2 regions of the Robbsia betulipollinis genome follow, and region 1 is predicted to be linked to the other one. Evidence: riboswitches for the same ligand, from Rfam matches in the RefSeq annotation. Region 1 holds a riboswitch; the other holds the start of a gene.
What was found. Region 1 has a riboswitch for thiamine pyrophosphate ahead of OVY01_RS14045 (FAD-dependent oxidoreductase). Riboswitches for the same ligand answer to the same signal wherever they lie in the genome.
Positions count from the first base shown of each region.

Region 2: linked by a shared signal. The riboswitch ahead of thiC (phosphomethylpyrimidine synthase ThiC) and the one ahead of OVY01_RS14045 (FAD-dependent oxidoreductase) in region 1 are both predicted to bind thiamine pyrophosphate.

Region 1 is NZ_JAPMXC010000003.1:147,650-159,594, forward strand. Features, by position in the region: gene OVY01_RS14030 (glutamate synthase-related protein) at 70-4,830, shown strand; gene OVY01_RS14035 (glutamate synthase subunit beta) at 4,998-6,464, shown strand; gene OVY01_RS14040 (ABC transporter ATP-binding protein/permease) at 6,520-8,241, opposite strand; TPP riboswitch at 8,454-8,558, shown strand; gene OVY01_RS14045 (FAD-dependent oxidoreductase) at 8,812-10,110, shown strand; gene thiS (sulfur carrier protein ThiS) at 10,098-10,295, shown strand; gene OVY01_RS14055 (thiazole synthase) at 10,459-11,313, shown strand; gene OVY01_RS14060 (thiamine phosphate synthase) at 11,310-11,945, shown strand, end outside.
Region 2 is NZ_JAPMXC010000001.1:2,605,401-2,617,345, forward strand. Features, by position in the region: gene OVY01_RS11420 (YMGG-like glycine zipper-containing protein) at 191-403, opposite strand; gene thiC (phosphomethylpyrimidine synthase ThiC) at 633-2,549, opposite strand; TPP riboswitch at 2,615-2,714, opposite strand; gene OVY01_RS11430 (DUF3563 family protein) at 2,831-3,022, shown strand; gene OVY01_RS11435 (entericidin A/B family lipoprotein) at 3,160-3,294, opposite strand; gene OVY01_RS11440 (DUF1328 family protein) at 3,756-3,932, shown strand; gene OVY01_RS11445 (ferritin-like domain-containing protein) at 4,075-4,650, shown strand; gene OVY01_RS11450 (response regulator) at 4,839-5,471, shown strand; gene OVY01_RS11455 (MFS transporter) at 5,522-7,030, opposite strand; gene OVY01_RS11460 (MFS transporter) at 7,045-8,238, opposite strand; gene OVY01_RS11465 (acyltransferase family protein) at 8,990-9,445, opposite strand; gene OVY01_RS11470 (hypothetical protein) at 9,467-9,661, shown strand; gene OVY01_RS11475 (MATE family efflux transporter) at 9,894-11,294, shown strand; gene OVY01_RS11480 (MlaC/ttg2D family ABC transporter substrate-binding protein) at 11,475-11,945, shown strand, end outside.

The DNA.
Region 1 (11,945 bases):
AAGTCGACGCTGCACGGTCGACGTCATAAATGCGACCGCGCACCGCGCGCTCACGATAACGGTGTCCCCATGAACGATCATTCGCCATCGCCCGCCGCGTCCCTGGGCCTCCCGCCGTCCGCTCCGGGCCCGTTGCCCGCCGCGCAGGGGCTCTACGACCCGGCCAACGAGCACGATGCCTGCGGCGTCGGCTTCGTCGCCCACATCAAGGGCCAGAAGAGTCACGACATCATCCGTCAGGGTCTGAAGATCCTGGAGAACCTCGATCACCGCGGCGCCGTCGGCGCCGATCCGCTGATGGGCGACGGCGCGGGCATCCTGATCCAGATCCCCGATGCGTTCTATCGCGAGGAAATGGCGAAACAGGGCGTGAGCCTGCCGCCGGCCGGCGAATACGGCGTGGGCATCGTGTTCCTGCCGAAGGAGCATGCGTCGCGCCTCGCGTGCGAGCAGGAGCTGGAGCGCACCGTCAAGGCCGAGGGTCAGGTGCTGCTGGGCTGGCGTGACGTGCCGATCGATCATGCGATGCCGATGTCGCCGGCGGTGAAGCGCACCGAGCCGTTGATTCGGCAGATCTTCATCGGCCGCGGCCAGGACGTGATCGTCACCGATGCGCTGGAGCGCAAGCTCTACGTGATCCGCAAGACCGCGAGCCATCGCATCCAGGCGCTGCGCCTGAAGCACGGCAAGGAATATTTCGTGCCGTCGATGTCGGCGCGCACGGTGGTCTACAAGGGTCTGCTGCTGGCCGATCAGGTCGGCGTCTACTATCGCGACCTGCAGGACGAACGCTCGGTGTCGGCGCTCGCGCTGGTGCACCAGCGGTTCTCGACGAACACCTTTCCCGCGTGGGAACTGGCGCACCCGTACCGGATGATCGCGCACAACGGCGAGATCAACACGGTCAAGGGCAACGTCAACTGGCTGTCGGCGCGCACCGGCGCGATTTCCAGCGCGGTGCTCGGCGACGACCTGAAGAAGCTCTGGCCGCTGATCTACCCGGGCCAGTCGGACACGGCGTCGTTCGACAACTGCCTCGAACTGCTGGTGATGGCGGGCTACCCGCTGGTCCACGCGGTGATGATGATGATCCCGGAGGCGTGGGAGCAGCACACGCAGATGGATGCGAACCGTCGCGCCTTCTACGAATACCACGCGGCGATGATGGAGCCGTGGGACGGCCCCGCGGCGATCGCCTTCACCGACGGCCGGCAGATCGGCGCGACGCTCGACCGCAACGGCCTGCGTCCGGCGCGCTACTGCATCACCGACGGCGATGTCGTCATTCTTGCGTCCGAATCCGGCGTGCTGCCGATCCCGGAATCGAAGATCGTCAAGAAGTGGCGCCTGCAGCCGGGCAAGATGTTCCTGATCGACATGGAGCAGGGCCGCATCATCGAGGACAAGGAGCTGAAGGACAACCTGTCGAACGCGAAGCCGTACAAGAGCTGGATCGAGGCGGTGCGGATCAACATCGACGAGATCGCGCTCGATCAGGCGGACGCGGACGCGAGCCTGCACAGCGGGCGCGAGCCGGCGTCGCTGCTCGACCGCCAGCAGGCGTTCGGCTATACGCAGGAGGACCTGAAGTTCCTGATGGCGCCGATGGCCGCCGCGGGCGAGGAGGCGATCGGCTCGATGGGCAACGATTCGCCGCTGGCGATCATGTCCAACAAGGACAAGACGCTCTATCACTACTTCCGGCAGCTGTTCGCGCAGGTGACGAATCCGCCGATCGATCCGATCCGCGAGAACATGGTGATGTCGCTGGTGTCCTTCATCGGGCCGAAGCCGAACCTGCTCGACACCAACAACGTCAATCCGCCGATGCGGCTGGAAGTCTCGCAGCCGATCCTCGATTTCGACGACATCCAGAAGATCCGCAGCATCGATCAGTACAGCGGCAACAAGTTCCGCTCGTACGTGCTGGACATCACCTACCCGGTGCTGTGGGGCAAGGAAGGCATCGAGGCGCGCCTCGCGTCGCTGTGCGCCGAGGCGATCGACGCGGTGCGCTCGGGCTTCAACATCCTGATCATCTCGGACCGCAACACGGACCGCGAGCAGGTCGCGATCCCCGCGCTGCTCGCCACGTCCGCGGTGCACAGCAACCTGGTGGAGAAGGGGCTGCGCACCAGCACCGGTCTGGTCGTCGAGACCGGTTCGGCGCGCGAGGTGCATCACTTCGCGCTGCTCGCCGGCTACGGCGCCGAGGCGATCCATCCGTATCTGGCGATGGAAACGCTGGCCGGACTGGCGAAGGACCTGCCGGGCGAGCTGTCGCATGAGAAGGCGGTCAAGAACTTCATCAAGGCGGTGGGCAAGGGCCTGTTGAAGGTGATGTCGAAGATGGGCATCTCGACCTATATGTCCTACACCGGCGCGCAGATCTTCGAGGCGATCGGTCTGTCGCCCCAGCTGATCGGGCAGTACTTCAAGGGCACCGCGTCGAACGTCGGCGGCATCGGCATCTTCGAGGTGGCCGAGGAGGCGGTGCGCATGCACCGCAAGGCGTTCGGCGACGATCCGATCCTGGCGAACATGCTCGACGCCGGCGGCGAGTACGCGTTCCGCGTGCGCGGCGAGGACCATATGTGGTCGCCCGACGCGATCGCCAAGCTGCAGCACTCCACGCGCGCGAACTCGTACCAGACGTACAAGGAATACGCGCAGCTGATCAACGACCAGGGCCGCCGGCACATGACGCTGCGCGGACTGTTCGAGTTCCGCGTCGATCCGGCGCGGGCGATCCCGCTCGACGAGGTCGAGTCCGCGAAGGACATCGTCAGGCGCTTCGCGACCGGGGCGATGTCGATGGGCTCGATCAGCACCGAGGCGCACACGAGTCTCGCGATCGCGATGAACCGCATCGGCGGCAAGTCGAACACCGGCGAGGGTGGCGAGGATCAGCGGCGTTACCGCAACGAGTTGCGCGGTATCCCGATCACGGACGGCGACACGCTGGCCGGCATCATCGGCCACGATGCCGTGGTGCGCGACATCCCGCTGCTCGCGGGCGATTCGCTGCGCTCGAAGATCAAGCAGGTCGCCTCGGGCCGCTTCGGCGTGACCGCGGAGTATCTGTCCTCGGCCGACCAGATCCAGATCAAGATGGCGCAGGGCGCGAAACCCGGCGAGGGGGGGCAGCTGCCCGGCCACAAGGTCAGCGAATACATCGGCAAGCTCCGTTATTCGGTGCCGGGCGTGGGGCTGATCTCGCCGCCGCCGCACCACGACATCTATTCGATCGAGGATCTGGCGCAACTGATCCACGACCTGAAGAACGTCAACCCGAAGGCCGACGTGTCGGTGAAGCTGGTGTCCGAGGTGGGCGTGGGCACGATCGCCGCCGGGGTCGCGAAGGCGAAAGCCGATCACGTCGTGATCGCGGGCCACGACGGCGGCACCGGCGCCTCGCCGCTGTCGTCGATCAAGTACGCGGGTTCGCCCTGGGAACTGGGCCTGGCCGAGACGCAGCAGACGCTGGTGCTCAACCGCCTGCGCTCGCGCATCCGCGTGCAGGCCGACGGCCAGATGAAAACGGGCCGCGACGTGGCGATCGCCGCCTTGCTGGGCGCCGACGAATTCGGCTTCGCCACCGCGCCGCTGGTGGTGCAGGGCTGCATCATGATGCGCAAGTGTCACCTGAACACCTGCCCGGTGGGCGTCGCGACGCAGGATCCGGTGCTGCGCGAGAAGTTCTCCGGCCAACCCGAGCACGTGATCAACTTCTTCTTCTTCATCGCCGAGGAAGTGCGCGAAATCATGTCGCAACTGGGCATCGCGCGTTTCGACGACCTGATCGGGCGCGTGGATCTGCTCGACACGAAGAAGGGCATCGCGCACTGGAAGGCGAAGGGCCTGGATTTCTCGAAGATCTTCCATCAGTCCACGGCGCCGGACGACGTGCCGCGCCTGCATGTGGAGACGCAGGACCATGGGCTGGACAAGGCGCTCGACCACATCCTGATCGAGAAGTCGAAGGCCGCGATCGAGAAGCAGGAACACGTGTCCTTCATCCAGCCGGTGCGTAACCGCAACCGCACGGTGGGCGCGATGCTCTCCGGCGCGATCGCGAAGCGCTACGGTCACGACGGCTTGCCGGACGACACGCTGCACATCCAGTTGAAGGGTACGGCCGGTCAGAGTTTCGGCGCCTTCCTGGCCAAGGGCGTGACGCTCGATCTGGTGGGCGACGCGAACGATTACGTGGGCAAGGGCATGTCGGGCGGACGCATCATCGTGCGGCCGACCAACGATTTCCGCGCGAAGGCCGAGGAAAACATCATCTGCGGCAATACCGTGCTGTATGGCGCGGTGGAAGGCGAGGCGTTCTTCCGGGGCGTGGCGGGCGAGCGTTTCGCGGTGCGCAACTCGGGCGCGACGGCGGTCGTCGAGGGCACGGGCGACCATGGTTGCGAATACATGACGGGCGGCACGGTGGTGGTGCTGGGCGAGACCGGACGCAATTTCGCGGCCGGGATGTCGGGCGGCATCGCCTATGTGTTCGATCCGGACGGCAGCTTCGCGACGCGCTGCAACATGTCGATGGTCAAGCTCGAACCGATCCTGCCGCGCGGCGAGCAGGAACGCACCGTCGACACCGGTCTCTGGCATACGGGGCAGACCGACGAGGCGCTGCTCAAGAGCCTGATCGAGCGGCATTTCCAGTTCACCGGCTCGCTGCGGGCGAAAACCCTGCTCGAGGACTGGGACGGCGCGCGCCGCCAGTTCGTCAAGGTGTTCCCGAGCGAATACCTGCGCGCGCTGGGCGAGATGCAGGCCGCACGTCTGCGCGCATCGACCGAGGACACCGTGGTCGCCGTCTGACGCGGGGCGCGAAGCCGCGGCGGCGTCCGTCGTCCCGGCTTCGCTCGCCCCTGCACCGAACGCACCGTATCGTCGATACCGGCCGTCGGGAAAGGATCGCCGCGATCGCGGCTTCGTCCCCGGCCGGATTCCGCCACCACCGCATCAGCAGCAGGATCGAACAAAAAATGGGCAAGGCAACCGGTTTCCTCGAGTTTGAACGACTCAGCGAACACTACGAGGCGCCGACGGCGCGTCTCAAGCATTACAAGGAATTCGTCTTCGCGCTGACCAACGACGAAGCGAAAGTGCAGGGCGCGCGCTGCATGGACTGCGGCATTCCGTTCTGCAACAACGGCTGCCCGGTGAACAACATCATTCCGGATTTCAACGATCTCGTGTATCGCGACGACTGGCGCAACGCGATCGAGGTCCTGCACTCGACGAACAATTTCCCGGAATTCACCGGACGCATCTGCCCGGCGCCGTGCGAATCGGCGTGCACGCTCGGCATCAACGACGATCCGGTCGGCATCAAATCGATCGAACACGCGATCATCGACCGCGCCTGGGCCGAGGGCTGGGTCGCGCCGCAACCGGCGACGCAGCGCACCGGCAAGAAGGTCGCGGTGGTGGGATCGGGGCCCGCGGGTCTCGCGACGGCGCAGCAGCTCGCCCGCGCCGGTCACGACGTGACGGTGTTCGAGAAAAGCGACCGGATCGGCGGTCTGCTGCGCTACGGCATCCCGGACTTCAAGCTCGAGAAATGGCTGATCGACCGCCGGATGCGTCAGATGGAAGCCGAGGGCGTGGTTTTCAAGACCAGCACCTTCGTGGGTCGCGACGCACCGCCCGCCTTGTTCGGCAACCCGGCGCGCGAGTCGATCACGCCGGATCAGCTGCGCGAGCAGTTCGACGTGGTCGTGATCGCCGGCGGCAGCGAAACGCCGCGCGACCTGCCGGTGCCGGGGCGCGAGCTGGGAGGGGTGCATTTCGCGATGGAATTCCTGCCGCAGCAGAACCGGGTGGAGGCGGGCGACGCGCTGCCCGAGCAGACGCGCGCGGCCGGCAAGCATGTGATCGTGATCGGCGGCGGCGATACCGGCTCGGACTGCGTGGGCACGTCGAACCGGCACGGCGCGGAAAGCGTCGTCCAGTTCGAACTGCTGCCGCGCCCGCCCGAGCAGGAAAACAAGCCGCTGGTCTGGCCGTACTGGCCGACCAAGCTGCGGACTTCGTCGTCGCACGACGAAGGCTGCGAGCGCGACTGGTCCGTGGCGACGAAACGCTTCGAGGGGCGTAACGGCAAGGTCGAGAAGCTGATCGCCGCGCGGGTCGAATGGAAGGACGGCAAGATGCAGGAAGTGCCGGATTCGGAATTCGAACTGAAGGCCGATCTGGTGCTGCTGGCGATGGGTTTCGTCGCGCCGATGCAGGCGGTGCTCGACGCGTTCGGCGTGGAGAAGGATCCGCGCGGCAATGCGCGCGCGGCCACCGACGGCGATCAGGCCTACGCGACCAACGTGCCGGGCGTGTTCACCGCCGGCGACATGCGTCGCGGCCAGTCGCTGGTGGTATGGGCGATCCGCGAAGGGCGGCAGTGCGCGAAGGCCGTCGATACCTTCCTGATGGGCGAGTCGAACCTGCCGAAGTGAGCGCGGGGCGGGGTGGTTTTCCACCGCCCCGCGTCAGGCCGCATGTTTCAGGTCTTCACGCCAGATCCAGATGCGCGGAGTGGAAGGCGTCGAGCGTGTCGCGATGCCCGACGCTGATGACCGTCGTCCCGGGCAGGCGTTCGATCAGCAGGCGGTACAGCACCGCCTCGGTCGCCGTGTCCAGCGCGCTGGTCGCTTCATCCAGGAAGACGATATCCGGCTTCTGCAGCAGGACGCGGGCGAAGGCGACGCGTTGCTGTTCGCCGGGCGACATGAGACGCGCCCAATGGGTGGATTCCAGCAGACGCTCGCCGAAATCAGCCAACTGACAAGCGTTCAGCACGTCCTCGCATTGCGCATCGGTAAACGCCGCGGCGTCGGACGGATAGCACAGGTTCGCCTTCAGGGTGTCGATCGGCATATAGCTTTGCTGCGGCACGAACAGCAGCCGGGCCCCCACCGGGATGTCGATCGTGCCGCTGCCGAACGCCCAGAGTCCGGCCAGCGCGCGCAGCAGGGTGCTCTTGCCGGAGCCCGAGGGTCCTCGCACCAGCCAGCGCGATCCCGGCGCGGCGACGATGTCGGTAATCGTACTCAGCGCCTCGCCGTTCGGCCGGTCCAGCACGAGCCCATGCGTCTCGACCGTGCCATTGTCGATACGGTGCAGATTGATGCCGCCCGCCAGCGTCGCCGGCGATTCGGTCTCGGCGAAATGCTGCTGGTCGATCGCGCGGCGGAATTCCCGCAGCCGGTTGACCGTGGCGCGCCAGTTGGCGAGCGTCGAGAAGCTGCCGATGAACCAGGACATCGAATCGCTGACCTGGCCGAACGCGCTGTTGATCTGCATCAGCACGCCGAGCGAAAAGGCGCCGGCGAAGTATTGCGGACCGGCCGCGATCAACGGGAAGATGATCGCCACTTGTCCATATACCGAATTCACCAGCGTCAGCCGCTTGGTCAGCCGCATCACCATGCGCCAGTTGTCGCGGATCCGGAGGAAGGCATCGCCCACGCGAAGGGTCTCGGTATCGGCGCCGTCGTACAGCGCGACCTGTTCGGCGCTCTCGCGCAAACGAATCAGCATGAAGCGGAAATCAGCTTCCACCCGCTGTTGCTGGTAATTGATGGTCACCAGCGGCCGGCCGACCCTGAACATCACCACCGAACCGACGAGCGCGTAGAGGAACGCCACCCAGACCATATAGCCGGGGATGTGAATCGGCACATGGAACAGCGTGATCGACAGCGCGCCGGCAACCGTCCACAGAATGGTGATGAAAGAAAACAGCGTCACCAGCGTGGAGAGCAGGTCGAGCGACAGCGCCAGCGTGGTCGACGCCAGGCCTTGGAGATCGTCGCTGATCCGTTGATCGGGATTGTCCGCCAGCCGGTCGCGCTCGATCCGGTAGAACGCATGATCCTCCAGCCAGCGGTGCACGTAATTGTTCGTCAGCCATTGCCGCCAGCGAAATTCGAGCATCTGCCGGAAATAGATCCGATAAATGGCGATCAGCACATACGGAAAGACGATGAACACAAACTCGATCAGCGAATGCCGGAACGCGGCCGCGTCGCGTTTTTGCAGCGAATCGTAGAATCCGACGTTCCAGGAATTGAGCCGGACGTTGATGTAGACGATCGCCAGATTCATCGCGACGACCAGGGCGAGCAAGCCGCGCGCCGACCATTTCTGCTCCGACACCCAGAACGGGCGGATCAGGCTCCAGGCCGTGATTTTCTTTTCCGTGATGATGATGCGGTCCTCCAGGGAGTGCAGATCCGGGACAATATCGAGATATCGCGCAGGCAGAGAATAACGCGTGATGCATTTTTCCGTATCTTCCTTAAAGGCAAATTAAGACACGCATGCAACAAAGTAGAATTTTTCGAGATGATTGCGGTGCCGCCGTTCGACGCGGTTTCCACACCGCTCCGGCACGGACCCGGCGCGGCGCTTAACGTCGCGCGCGATCTGTGATGTAATGAGGCGTGATGAAACGGGGGTGCTGCGAACGCGGGACGGTTTGCGGCTGAGAGAGTCCCTTGGCACCCGATCCGGGTAATACCGGCGAGGGGAGTTTCCGCCGCGCCTTGGCGCGGCCGACCGCCTTGGGGCGCCCGCCCCAGTTGCAACGGCACTGCTGTGCGCCGCCGGCATGGTCCTCCACGCGAAATACGCGAGGCCGCCCATCCGGTTTGCCGCCGCGCCGCTTCTCTCCCGCTCATCGTTCCGGTTCCGGGCTCGCTCCCGGCTCTGTTGTGCGCCCGCGCTCGCATTTCGGCATGTCGTTTTTGGCGTGTCGTCCCGGCGTGTCGTCTCGCGCACTCCGGTATTTCGCAGATGACGATGACCCTGAATTCCCTGGAAAGCGACGCCATGCGTCCCGACGTGGCGATCGTGGGCGCCGGCCTGGCCGGACGCCTGCTCGCCTGGCGCCTGGCGCGCGACGGGCTGCGTGTCGCTTTGTTCGAACGCGGCGATCCGCATGGCCGCGCGGCCGCCGCCTGGGTGGCCGCGGCGATGCTCGCGCCGCTGGCCGAAGCAGCGGTGGCCGAGCCGTTGCTGGTGGCGCTGGGCGAGGCGTCGCTGGGCCGCTGGCCGCGCTGGCTGGCCGAGTTGCCGGCACCGGTGTATTTCCAGCGCAACGGCACGCTGGTGGTGTGGCATGCGGCCGACCAGGCCGATGCGACGCTGTTCCAGCGGCGCGTAATGGCGAACGCGCCGGCGTCGATGCGAGACGGCCGCATCGCGACGCTCGACGGCGCCGGGCTCGCGCGTGTCGAACCGGCGCTCGGCGGCCGCTTTCAGCAAGGCTGGCTGCTCGACGGCGAAGGGCAACTCGACAATCGCCAGTTGCTGGCGGCGCTGGATCTCGCGCTGGCCGCACACGGCGTGCCGATCCATGCCGGCGTGGCGGTGGACGCGGACAACTGGCCCGATGCCGGGCTGACGATCGATTGCCGCGGCCTGGGCGCAAGGCCGTCCCTGCCGGGTTTGCGCGGCATCCGCGGCGAGGTGGTGCGCGTGGCCGCCCCCGGCATCGGTCTGCAGCGCCCGGTGCGTCTGCTCCATCCGCGTTATCCAATCTATATCGCGCCGAAGCAACAGGACCGTTATGTCATCGGCGCGACGGAAATCGAGAGCGACGACGATTCGCCGGTGAGCGTGCGCTCCGCCCTCGAATTGCTGTCGGCGGCGTTTTCGGTGCATCCGGGTTTCGGCGAGGCGCGCATTCTCGAACTGAATTCACAGTGCCGGCCGACGCTCGCCGACCAGCGGCCGGCGATCGTGTTCGACGCCGCGGCGTACGCGCCAGGCGGGGCGGGAGCGGGAACGGGCCGGGAGCGCGCACCGCGTTTCGCGGTCAACGGCCTGTACCGGCATGGTTTCATGATCGCGCCGGAAGTCGTCAACGAGGCGGCGACGCTCGCGCGCGTCCTGCTCGACCACCCACGCGATGCGTGCGCGGGCTTCGCCGCGTGGCACGCGGCCACACCCTGGCCGGAACTGGCGTCCGGCGTCCGGTTCCCTGCGGCGAGCGGCGACGCTGACCGCCATCCCGACGCCGCTCGCCGTTCCGGCGCGTCCGCGCCCGCGGCCGTCGATCATTCTTCTCCGACCGACCGATTCCCATGCAGATCCTGATCAACCAGCAAGCGCTCGAACTCGCCGAGCCCGCCATGGTCGCCGACGCGCTCGCCGCGTTCGACGCCCGTCCGCCGTTCGCCGTCGCGGTAAACGGGCAGTTTCTCGCCCGCTCGCGGTATGCGCTGCAGCCGCTCGCGCCGGGCGACCGGCTCGACGTCGTGCGGCCGGTCGCAGGCGGCTGATGGACCTGGCCGGGCCGGACCGGACCGGTCTTGAAGGACCGCGGGCCGGGAACCGGCCCGAACCTGGAACGGTCTCGAGCCGGGTGTGAAGCGCACTCTTTGAAGCACCCTTTGAAGCACCCTTGGGGACACTGTCATGAACGCTGAAAACGCCGGGGCCGCGATGCGCTCCGGAATCGCCGATGCCGCCGTCGATACCGATGCGCCACTGACGCTGTACGGCGAAACCTTCGCCAGTCGCCTGTTGCTCGGCACGGCCCGCTATCCGTCGCTGGCCAGCCTGGTCGATGCGATCCGTGCGGCCCGGCCGGCGATGGTCACCGTCGCCCTGCGTCGGCAACTCGCCGGCGCGCAGGGGGCGGACGGCGCGCAGGGCGGCGAGGCCTCGTTCTTCGAGACCCTGCGCCGCGAGGGGCGGCCTTTCCTGCCGAACACCGCCGGTTGCCAGTCGGTCGACGAGGCGGTCAATACCGCACGCATGGCGCGCGAGGTGTTCGGCACCGACTGGGTCAAGCTCGAACTGATCGGCGACGACTATACCTTGCAGCCCGATCCGGTCGCGTTGATCGAGGCCGCGGCGATCCTGATCCGCGAGGGCTTCAAGGTGCTGCCTTACTGCACCGAGGATCTGGTCGTCGGCCGGCGCCTGCTCGATGCCGGTTGTCAGGCCCTGATGCCCTGGGCCGCGCCGATCGGCACCGGCCGGGGGGTGGCGAACCCCCATGCGCTGCGTTTGCTGCGCGAGCGCCTGCCCGATACCCCGTTGATCGTCGATGCCGGGCTGGGAGTGCCGTCGCATGCCTGCCAGGTGCTGGAATGGGGCTTCGACGGGGTTCTCCTGAACACGGCGGTGTCGCAGGCGACGTCGCCGCCGCGCATGGCGGCGGCATTCGCCGCGGCGGTGGCGGCCGGGCGCGACGCGCGGCGTGCCGGCCCGATGCCGGAGCGCGCCGCCGCGCAGGCGAGCACCGCGGTCGTCGGCATGCCGTTCTGGCACCAGGCGGGCGCCACGTCATGAGCTCCGGGCGGATGAACGCCGGACAGGCAGGCCCCGGGCAGGCGCTGGCCGCGGGCGAGATTTTCTGGCCCCCCGCGGACGCGCTCTCGGCCGCCGCGGAAACGATCCGCGCTACGTTGGGCGACTGGCCGGCGGCGACGGTGCAGTGGCGCTTCTGTCTGACGCCGCCGCGCGACCCGGCATGGATGGCGGAGCGGCACACGGTGCTGATCGTCGCGGTGGCGCCGGCCGACCGCGCGCTGGCCGACTGGCAGGCCCGCGGCGCCACGCTCATCGATGTTTCCGGCGACCTGACGGTCCTGATCGCGGATGGCGAACGGCATGCGCTGCGCGGCGCACGCACCGACGACTGGCTCGCCGCGCTCGCCGCCTTCGTCGATTGCGGCTTTGTCCTGCGCGACGCGTTGTGCCTCGCGCTTGCCTGGCGTGCGCCGGGCGCCTGGCCGGACCGGCTCGCCGATTTCCCCGATCTTCCCGGCCTGCCGGAACGGACCTGGCGCTTCCCGCCGTGCCCGTCCGCGCTCGGGCTGTATCCGGTGGTGCCGGATGCCGACTGGGTCGAGCGCCTGATCGCACTGGGCGTGCGCACGATTCAGCTGCGGGTAAAGATGGCCGACCCGATGGCCGACCCG
Region 2 (11,945 bases), on a different contig from region 1:
GAAGGCTGCCGCGGGCTGGCGGGATTATACCGTGCCGCGGCAGCGTCGGCCGCCGGGTTGCGCAGACGGGCAGGTCGACGGCCCGCGTGGGCCCGCCATCGCCCGCCGTGCATGCCGCAGCGCGCCGGCGGGGCGGCCGTGCCGGCTTGTTCGCCGGCCAGGCTGCTCGCCTGTGCGCCTGCGTACCGGCTTACTTGCCGACCTGGTTGCCGATCAGTCCGCCCGCCGCCGCGCCGCCGAGCGTACCGAGCGCGCCACCGCCCAGGGCCGCGCCGGCCACGCCGCCCGCCGTCGCACCCAGCGCGGTGTCGCGCTGACGGGTCGTCATGCCTTCGCAGCCCGCGAGGCCCGTCACCAGGGTCACGACGACGGCCAGGGCGCCCAGATGCTTGATCGATTTCATTTGCTGCTCCTATCTTTTTATTGGTTGTCGCCCCAGGCAGGGCGACTCGTGCAGGACACAAAAAGCAAATAGCGCGCCATGCAGGCTCGGCAACCGCGCGCTTCACGGTTCTTTCCATGCTTTTCGGCAGGCGCTGCCGCCCCCGTGCGCAATTCTTGCCGCCCCCGGGGTCAACCTTACATGCCTTACCCCGGTGCGCGGTGGCGCCAGCCTCTCCCGCGCGTCGCGCTCACTGCGCGCGATAGAGTTCGGCACCGTTTCTGACGAACTCGATCGACTTCACCTCCATGCCCCGGTGCAATGCTTCCTTTTCCGACAGACCCTGTTCGGCGGCATAGGCACGCACATCCTGCGTGATCTTCATCGAACAGAAATGCGGGCCGCACATCGAGCAGAAGTGCGCGACCTTCGCCGAATCCTTGGGCAGCGTCTCATCGTGAAATTCGCGCGCCTTGTCGGGGTCGAGGCCGAGGTTGAACTGGTCGTCCCAGCGGAACTCGAAGCGCGCTTTCGACAGGGCGTTGTCGCGAATCTGCGCGCCCGGATGTCCCTTCGCAAGATCGGCGGCGTGGGCGGCGAGCTTGTACGTGATGATGCCGGTCTTCACGTCGTCCTTGTCGGGCAGTCCCAGGTGTTCCTTCGGCGTCACGTAGCACAGCATGGCGGTGCCGAACCAGCCGATCATCGCCGCGCCGATGCCCGAGGTGATGTGGTCGTAACCGGGCGCGATATCCGTCGTCAGCGGTCCGAGCGTATAGAACGGCGCCTCGGCGCACGACGTCAGCTGCAGGTCCATGTTTTCCTTGATCAACTGCATCGGCACATGCCCCGGGCCCTCGATCATCGTTTGCACGTCGTGGCGCCAGGCCACCTGCGTCAGCTCGCCGAGCGTGCGCAACTCCGCGAGTTGCGCCTCGTCGTTGGCATCGTAGATGGAACCGGGACGCAGACCGTCGCCCAGCGAAAAGCTGACGTCGTAGGCCTTCATGATGTCGCAGATATCCTCGAAATGCTCGTACAGAAAGCTTTCGCGATGATGCGCGAGACACCATTTCGCCATGATCGAGCCGCCGCGCGACACGATCCCGGTCATCCGCGACGCGGTCATGGGGACATAGCGCAACAAAACGCCGGCGTGGATCGTGAAATAGTCGACGCCCTGTTCGGCCTGTTCGATCAGAGTGTCGCGGAAAATTTCCCAGGTGAGGTCCTCGGCTTTGCCGTTGACCTTTTCCAGCGCCTGGTAGATCGGCACGGTGCCGATCGGCACGGGACTGTTGCGAATGATCCATTCGCGCGTCTCGTGGATATGCTTGCCGGTGGACAGATCCATCACATTGTCCGCGCCCCAGCGGATCGCCCAGGTCATCTTGTCGACCTCCTCGCCGATCGAGGACGATACCGCCGAGTTGCCGATGTTGGCGTTGATCTTCACCAGGAAATTGCGGCCGATGATCATCGGCTCGCTTTCCGGGTGATTGATATTGTTCGGAATGATCGCCCGGCCGCGGGCGATTTCGTCGCGAACGAACGCCGGCGTGATGCTGCCGGGCGTGCTCGCGCCGAAAGACTGGCCCGGATGCTGGCGCCCGAGCAGAGCCGCCAGCTTGTCTCCCTGGGGCCCGCTGCGGCGCAGGCTGTCGAGGTAGGCGTCGCGTTGCTGATTCTCGCGCAGCGCGACGTATTCCATTTCCGGCGTGATGATGCCCTGACGCGCGTAGTGCATCTGCGTCACGTTCGCGCCCGCGCGTGCGCGCCGCGGAGTGCGCTGCAGCCCCGGGAAACGCAGCGCGGCGGTGCGTTCGTCCGCGGCGCGGGCGCGGCCGAATTCGCTCGACGGTCCGCCCAGCGCCTCGGTGTCGCCACGTTCCTCGATCCAGCCGGCACGCATCGGCGCCAGGCCGGAGCGGATGTCGATCGTGGCGCCGGGGTCGGAGTAGGGGCCGGAGGTGTCGTAGACGAAGACGGGCGGATTCGGCTCGGCGCCGAAGCTCGCGGGCGTGTCGCTCTGGTGGATCAAGCGCATCGGTACGCGCAGGTCGGGTCGCGAACCGGTGATGTAGGCTTTGTGCGACTGCGGCAGCGGCTGGATCGCTGCGGCGTCGACGCGCGCGTCGGACGAGAGGAATTCGGGCTTGGCGTTCATGACGTCTCCGGGTGGGGAGCGCAGGGGAGACTTGAACGCGGACGGAATGCGAGCGCCTGGAGAGGGTCCGATCCCGATGCGCTTCCTTCGCTGGCATTACCCAGATCAGGTTCAAAGGGTATTTCTCACCCACAACGACACGTTGCAGGACCCCCGCGCTTTGAAGCGTAAACGATACACCCCGGCGTGGATCGGGGGCAAGGCCGCATTCGCATGGACAGGGACTAGGGATTACCCTACAATAGGGTTAACCCTTAAATAGATTCCGTGGAGTGTTGGTCATGAAAGCCGCAATGAAAATGTTCCGTTCGCTGAGTGTTTTCCTGTCGACTAGCGCCGACGCGCGTCGCGAAGCGCGCCAGGCGAACTATCTGTCGCAAGCCACTGACCTGCACGACCTCGAGTTCCGCATTCGTCAACTCGACCGCCAGCAGGCACGGCCGGCCGCTTCGTGGATGAGTCTGCAAGGTTAGAGCAACTGGCGATCGCCAAAGACAAAGGGCGTCACGCGAAAGCGCGACGCCCTTTTTTACGCATTCCCGCAATCGGGAATGCGTGAGTCCGGCTTCCGCTGGCGCCAGTGCGGCGCGTACGGATTACGGACCGCGAGTTACTTGTGCTCTTCCGCCGTGTTCGACAGGGCTTGACCGCCCTTCGAAATGTCCTGGCCTGCGCCGGACATCGTGTTGCAACCGGCCAGAGCGGCGGTTCCGGCGATCAGAAGCAGAGCGATGATGCGGTTCATAGTGACTTTCCTCTTGTGTTGTTGGGCCATTCGCAGCTTATCGGCGCTGATCGTTGGCATGGTTGCCCGATACCGCAAAGCGGTATCGATGCATGGCCGTATCCTAGAAGGTCGCCGCAATGGCGACTGTCGGCGGAAAACGGATTCCCATGTCAGCGCCGTCCGACATGCGGTTCCACTTTACACCCGGCGGCATGGCGTGCGATAGCGCGTCCCCCGCGCGAATCACATTGTCGGCATGGATACCACAGCACGCCGCTTTCCCGCCTGCCAAAGCGCGCTCGTGCCGGTCGTGAATATTGTCCTGTAAAGGCCGGTTCGTCTCGAGCACGCGCCGACGCGAACCCTACGCCAGCGCCTCTTCTGTCGGTGGATTCCCACAGCAAAACAGGATGGAGACGGATGCGTGGGGTGCGCGCATGTCGCTACGATGGGCGCAACTGAAAAAAAGGAGTTGTGCCATGTTGAAATGGGCTTTGATTTTCGCGGTCATTTCCTTGATCGCCGCCGTCTTCGGCTTTACCGGAATCGCTGCGGGTGCCGCCGGCATCGCCAAATTCCTGTTCATCCTGTTTCTCGTGCTGTTCGTGGTGTTCCTGCTGCTGGGCTTTTTCGTCACGAAGAAAGTCGTCGACTAGACGCCGCAACCCGCCGCGGGCGCCAGCAAGCGGGTTTGTGCCGGGAGCTGGCGCAGACCTTGCGTAGCGCTACGGCATGCGACGCCCGGTCCGCCATCGGCGGCAGGCGTCGCCTCCCACCGACCCGATACCAGGAGCAGTTATGGCAAACGCCTTGCAACAAGCCCAGCCCTCGAACGATGAATTCTCGATCGATCTCGCCGCCATCCGCGAGCGGGCCCGCCAGCACATCAAGGACGGCGCCGTCACCGATTCGTATGGTGCGAACCGCGAGACCGTACTCAAGCTGTTGAACGAATCGCTTGCGACCGAGATTGTTTGCACCCTGCGCTACAAGCGCCATTACTTCATGGCGAAGGGCATCCACGCCGAACCGGTCGCCGCAGAATTTCTCGAGCACGCCGGTGACGAACAGCGGCACGCGGACATGCTGGCCGAGCGTATCGTGCAGCTGGGCGGCGAGCCGAATTTCTCGCCGGACGGCCTCCTCAGCCGCAGCCACTCGCAGTATGTCGAAGGCAACACCCTGAACGACATGATTCGCGAAAATCTGATTGCCGAGCGTATTGCGATCGACAGCTATCGCGAAATCATCCAGTACCTGGGAGACCGCGACTCCACCAGCCGTCGCATTTTCGAGACAATTCTTGAACAGGAAGAGGAGCACGCCGACGACATGGCCGATTTCCTCGATCACGACGACGGCGCGAAGAACTAAGCCACACGGTCCATACCATAGGCTGGATTCGCGACAGGAGGAGCATTTCCTGTTGTGATGCCTACCCATGCGAGCGCGCCCGCGGCCCGGCTATCGTGAGATAGCGGGGCCGCCGGCGCGCTTGCGCGCTTTCACGCCGCTGCATCGGGCGAGTTGGTAGAATGGCGCTTTCCATTTGGACAGCGCCCATGATCGAGATCTTGATTGCGGACGACCATGCGATCGTACGTAGTGGTCTCGCACAGATCGTTTCCGAAGAAGCGGACATGCGCGTGGCCGCGGAAACGGCGACAGGCGACGCAACCATTGCGAAAGTGCGCGAAATGGCTTTCCATGTCGTCTTGCTGGATATCGCGATGCCGGACAAGAACGGCATCGACACGCTCCGCATCATCAAGCAGATTCGCCCGAACCAGGCCGTGCTGATGCTCTCGGGTTATCCCGAAAGTCAGTATGCGATCAGTCTTTTGCGTGCCGGCGCCGATGGATATGTCGCCAAGGACGTGCCGCCGAACGAGATTCTGCGGGCGATCCGTACCGTTGCGCGGGGTCACCGCTATCTTTCCGAGTCCACCGCGGATGCGCTCGCGCACAAGCTTTCGCAGCCGGCCGACCAGCTTGCGCACGAGTTGCTTTCAGAGCGGGAATTCCAGGTGTTCTGTAAATTATCCTCGGGGCGTCTGCCGACCGAGATCGCCGAGGAACTGCATCTTTCCGTAAAAACGGTCAGTACCTACCGGGCACGCGTGCTGGAAAAGATGGGCATGAACAACAATGCCGATCTGACGTACTACGCCATCAAGAACCGCCTGATCGACTAAAGCGGGCCTGGGGCGAACCATGACGCCCCCGGATGACGCCCTCCCGCCAATCAGACGGCAGCCGCGACCTTGCGCGGGATCCTCGACACGCTCAACAGCGTCGCCAGCAACGTCATCGCAGCCGCGATCCAGAGCGCGCCGTGCATGGCGGCTGCGTCCTGCAACGCAACCGATGCCGGACCGGTTCCCGCGGTATCCATGCGATACGCATAGGCGGCGAGAACCAGCGCCACCACTGCCGCGCCCAGGGACTGCCCGAACGTGCGCGCGATCCCCAATATTCCCGAGGCGGCGCCGCTGCGCGCGCGCACGACATTGCCGAGCATCTCGCGGTTGTTCGGGCTCTGGAAAAAGCCGAACCCCAGGCCGCAGACGAAGCCGCGCCAGCAGATGTCCAGCGCCGTTGCGTGCGTCGGCAGGGCCGCCAGCAAGGCGACGCCCAGGGTCAGTACGGCGAGCCCGATGCTCGACAGCACCGCTGGTGAGTGGCGGTCCGCGAGACGGCCGGCATAGGGTGCGGCCAGCACGATTGCCAGCGGCCAGGGCGTGAACAGCAGCGCGGATTCCAGGGCCGAATAGCCGAGCGCGCCCTGGAACAGAAACGGCAGCGCGATGAAGGTAATGCCTTGCCCGACGAACGAGCAGAAGGATGTCAGCGCGGCCATCGAAAAGCGTCCGGACGCGAAGATGTCGAGCGGCAGCAAGGGGCGTGCGGCGTGTCGCTGACGCCAGATGAACAGGAACGTCGCGGCGACCGCGATCACGCCGTACCATCCGGCCCGCGAATGGTTGCCCGGGAGTGTCAGTTGCGCGCACGCGTCCGCCGCCATGATCAGCATGCCCATCGCCGTCGCCGACAGGACGGCACCCGCCAGATCGAACCGCGCGGATCGCCGCGGCAGGTCCGCGGCATGCGCCGCCACCGGTTCCGCTGCATGCCCCGCCGGGGAGCGTCCCTGGTTTTCCCGCTGCGGGATCGCGCGCAGCGCCAGTGCGATCGCGACGATGCCCAGCGGTACGTTGATCGCGAACAGCCATTGCCAGCCCAGCACCGCCAGCATCGCACCGCCGATCGCCGGACCCGCCGCCGTCGAGGCTGCCACGGTCAGCGCATTGATACCCAGCGCGCTGCCCAGCAGCCGGGTCGGAAACACCATCCGGTAGATCGCCGGGCCGATGCTGAACATCGCCGCGCCGCCGATTCCCTGTAGCAGCCGCATCGCCACGAGCATGTCCAGGGACCCCGACAGCGCACAGCCCAGCGACGCCAGCGTGAACACCAGCAGGCCCGTCGCGTAGAGACGCCGAAAGCCCACGATGTCGGCAAGCGATGCGAAGCTCACCAGCAGCATCGCGGTGGCGAGCAAATAGGCGTTCGCGACCCAGATCGCCGCCGGCGCGTCCACGTGCAGCGCGTGTGCGATCGTCGGTAGCGCGACATTGACGATCGAACCGTCGAGCACGGCCATCGTCGTACCCAGCATGACGGCGGCCATCGCCAGGCGTCGTTCCCGTCCGGGGAGGCCGTCATCGGCCGGCAGGTCGGCAAAAAGTTTCATGGTTTGGGTAGGCGTTACCGTATGGCGGGCGTGAGCGAGGCGCCGCCGCGCGCGTGATTGGTACCGGCGATCGCGGTGCAGGCCAGACCCACCGCGCAGACGCCGAGCCAGCCTGCGTGCGCCCAGGCGAGCGCGGCAAGCGCCGACCCCAGCGCGCCGCCGAGGAAAGAGCAGACGAAATAGACGGTGTTCAGGCGACTGCGCGCCTCGGGACGCAGCGCGTAGATGCGGGATTGATTCGAGATCTGCGCGGCCTGCACGCCCGCGTCGAGCACGACGACACCGATGCCCAGCCCCAGCAGGCTATGCCCCGAGCAGGCGAAAATCACGAAGGACGACGCCGTCACGGCGATCGCGATCGAAATGATGCGCCGCGGTCCGCGCCGGTCGGCGGATTTGCCGGCGAACGGCGCGATCAGGGCGCCTGCCGCCCCGGCCAGCCCGAACAGCCCGGCGCTCTGTGCGCCCATATGAAACGGCGCACCCGCAAGCAGCAGCGCCAGCAGCGACCAGAACGCACTGAAGGCGGCGAACATCGCCGCACCGGTGATCGACGTATCGCGCAGTACCGGCTCGGTGCGGAACAGGACCCACATCGACGCCAGCAGCGCGGGGTAGCGGGGCGCGTCGGCCGGCTTGCGGTGCGGCAGGCGCGCGGCCACCAGGAACCATAATGCCAGCATGGTGAGCGCGGCCACGATGTAGACCGCCCGCCATCCGGCATGCTCGGCGATGATGCCTGCTGCCGTACGGGCCAGCAGGATGCCGAGCAGCAGGCCGCTCATCACCGTGCCCACCGCCTGCCCCCGATTCTCGGGCGCGGAAATCTCGGCGGCGAACGGCACTGCCTGCTGGGCGATGGTCGACAGCACGCCAACCGGTACCGATAGTGCCGCAACCCACAGCAGGGAAGGCGACCACGCCATTGCCGCCAGCGTCAGCGTGAGCCCGGCGATCAACCAGAGAATGATGGTGCGCCGGGCAATCCGGTCGCCCAGCGGGGCGACGAAGAACATCCCGGTGGCGTAACCCAGCTGGGTCGCGGCCGGCACGATCGCCACCCAGCGTGCGTCGTGCGGGAACGCCGCCCGCAGTACATCGAGCAGCGGCTGGATGTAGTAGATGTTGGCAACGGAGAGGCCGGCGATCGTGGCCAGCAACAGCAGCGTGCCGCGCGAACCGGCGGACGGGGAAGCGGGAGAGGGCATCGGGGCAGGAATGGTGCAGCAATCGGGCGGCGTGCCGGCGGGGACGTCGTCGCCGGTGTCGGCCCGTGGCAGGCAGACGACGTGGCAGCGCGCACCGCGACGGCAAATATAAGGGCGAACGTGGCCTTTACCGCGATAGTATAAGCGGGCTTGGCGTACCGCGTCGCGCCGAGATCAGTGGAGTGAACCGGCCGACGGTGATAGAATCGCCTGCTCCCCTGCCGGGGTGATGAAATTGGTAAACATAGCGGACTTGAGTCATTGAGTGCCCGCCTGGAAACGGGTGGAGTAGAACCCTTCAAATTCGGTGAACCCCCTGACCCGCGCGGTCGAGGCAACGCCGAGCCAAGCCGCGCCGGATTCGCTTCGGGGCGGAAGGTGTAGAGACTAGACGGAGGGCACCTAAGCGCACCGCCCGCGCAGCATCGGCGGCGTGTAGGGTGAAGGCATAGTCCAGCGCACGAACGGGCCATTGGCGGAACGAGAAGGGAGCCGGGACATTTTCCGGCTAGCCGACCCCCCGCTTGGCGCGGCGTCGAAAGACGTAGTGTGACGAAAATCCGCCGCCTTCGGGCTTACCGGTTCAAGTCCGGTCCTCGGCACCAAGAATTCCGTTCGAAGCAAGCCGGCTTCATTTATTTTTGCGAAAATAAAGATCCGCAGTCCGCTGGTTCGCCGTGATTTGGTTCCCGCAGCGCTGGTCGAATCATGGCGACACCAAATCTCTTTATCGTGCCGGTGTCGCCTGCCTTCATTGTGGCTGCCAGATCGATTCCTGAGTCGCAAAACTGGTTGCTCGATGAAGCGCCACGAAAGGTGGGAAACGATAACTGACACGAAAAAATAAATAAGCAGTCCTATAAATCTTGTGATAAAAGAATTGCCGCTGAGATGCAGTGCCGTCGCGAGTTTTCCGCCATCTCCGATGTTCGGAACGAATAACCGGCCAGGACGGCCAAGCTGCCCACAACATCACGCCGAAATTGTTGATCGAGAAAGTAGGGATGAAGATTGCATCCTGTCCCGCGATCGCGAAACCATATTGTTTTGCAATGGCCATCAGCAATCCAACTGCGTAAATCGCAATATGATGCCGCGCAGTGGCGAATAGCAACACGGGAGCGATGATCAGATAAAACTGTTCTTCAATCGATAGCGTCCAAAAATGCGCCATGATGCCTGCATACTCCTGGCGGTAGGCTGTCATGAGATTCGACAGGTAAAGCGCGTGACCGAACAGGACTGGCCGCCCCAGATCGATTCCCTCAATCTTGAATTTGTGCTGGATGAATACCAGGAAAATGGTCAAGCCGCGCAACCCATTGAATCCTGGGATGTTCTTGGACTCTTTGGCAAGTTCGCGGTGAAAGTCAACTCAGTCGATACGAAAGAGCGTCATTTCCGGGTACTGAACCTGGAATAAAAATCGCGAATTTTTACGAAGGTAATGAAAAATTCCTGAATGGCATCGCTGTCGTTCCGAATTATCAGAGGGACGTTTCGAAGCTGACATCGGCTGTGCCGAAAAAAATATGTATCTCGAAAATGCGTCGTGAGAATTCCCGCCTCTGGACGACCCGCAATGACAGATTGCGGCTTGGTGCCACTGCTTGGCCGGTATAATGACGGCCTGCTCCGCGTCTTCAAGCCCCTGAATGCCCTTCATCCCGTTTCCGCCATTCCCGCCCTCCATCCGTCTCGAAGCGCGCCTGCTGCTGCGTCTGGCGGTACCCATCATTGCCGCCCAGCTGTCAGCCACCGGGATGAGCCTGATCGATGTGCTGCTCGCCGGGCATCTTGGCGTCCACGTGCTGGCATCGGTCGCGATGGGCGCGAGCATCTGGTCGCTGGCGCTGGCGACGATCCAGGGCGTGCTGTTGTCGGTTCCCACCGCCGTGGCGCAGCTCAACGGCGCGGGGCAGCGCCGCGAGATCTGGGTGCTATTCCGGCAGGCGCTGTGGCTGGCCGCCGGCATCGGCGTGGGGATGGGACTGGTCGTGGCGATCGGCGGCCCGTACATGCTGGCGACCATGGGCGTGGCGCCCGAATTGGTCGAAGACGGCTCGCGCTTCCTGCGCGCCATCGCGCTGGGTGCCCCCGCGCTGGCGGTGTTGCTGAGCTGCCGGGGGCTCTCCGAAGGGCTGTCGATCGCGCGCCCCTCGTTCTGGTTCGGTCTTCTCGGGCCGCTGCTGCTCGCGCCGGTCGCCTGGTCGCTGATGTACGGCCGTTTCGGCTTTCCCGCACTGGGTGTGCTCGGCAGCGGCATCGCCACGGCGCTGGTGCTCTGGATCCAGGCGCTGGGCTTTCTGTGCTACGTCGCGTTCCATCCCCGCTATCGCGGTTTGGGACAGGAGCGGCCGGGCTATGCGCCGTCGTGGCCCCGCATCGCCGAGTTGCTGCGCGTGGGCATACCGATGGGCATGACGCTGCTGATGGAGGTGGGATTGTTCATCGCCACCGCGCTGGTGATCGGCCGGCTGGGCGACCGGGCGGTCGCCATGCATCAGATCGCGATGAACGTGATCACGATCGCCTTCATGGTGCCGCTGGGATTGTCGATGGCGATCACGGTCCGGGTGGCGGACGCGCGCGGACGGCGCGACGCGGCCGGGGTGCGGCGTGCAGCCTGCGTCGGCATGGGGCTCGCACTCGGCCTGCAGCTCGTGTCGGGAAGTGTGATGCTGCTCCTGCCGGGTGCGATCGTTTCGCTTTATACGGATTCGACGGCGATCGTCGCGGGCGCGACGCTGCTATTGCAACTTGCCGGACTGTTTCAGATCTCGGACGGCCTGCAGGTCGCCGGCAATGGCGCGCTGCGCGGTCTGAAAGACACCCGCATCCCGATGTTCCTGACCCTGTTCGCCTACTGGGGGGTGGGGATGCCGGTAGGGATCTGGCTGTCGATCCATCGTGGCGACGGCGCGCCGGGCATGTGGATCGGTTTGCTGGCGGGGTTGAGCACGGCCGCGATATTGCTCTGGACGCGGTTTTTTCGTCTCACCCGCGGGTGGGATGCATCGGGCGCCTTCGCCGCGCGGCCGTTGTCCGGCAAATGAGGCGGGCATGATAGAGTCTCGGGGCCGGCAGCGGGCTTGCCGGCGCATGGTCGAGCGTGTCTCAACCCGGCGGGAATCGAAAGCGAGGAATGGCTGATGGTGGCGTTGCGGTGTACGAAAGGGTCTTTGCAGCGTCTTTGCGCGGCGACGCTGCTGGCGTCGTCGTTGTATGGGCTGCCGATGCTGGCCACAGGGTCGATCGCGGCGCCGGTCAGCGCAGCGGCCATCGACGAAAGCGCGCCGGACGTGATGATCGGCACGCTCGCCGCCGACATCCTGCAGACCGTCCGGGCCGATCCGCAGGTGAAAGCGGGCGATATGGCGCGGATCACGCAATTGGTGAACGAGAAACTGCTGCCGCACACGGACTTTCGCCGCACCACGCGGCTTGCGCTGGGGCGTTTCTGGAATCAGGCGACGCCTGCGCAGCAGGATCAGCTGGTCAAGCAGTTCGAGATGTTGCTGATTCATACCTATGCCGGCGCGACGGCCAAGGTGGGCGACCAGACCGTCCGGGTCAAGCCGCTGCGCGCCACGCCGGATCAATCCGACGTCGTGGTGCATACCGAGGTCATGAGTCAGGGCCGCGCCTATCCCGTCGATTACCGGCTCGAAAAGACGCCCGAGGGCTGGAAGATCTACGATGTCAAC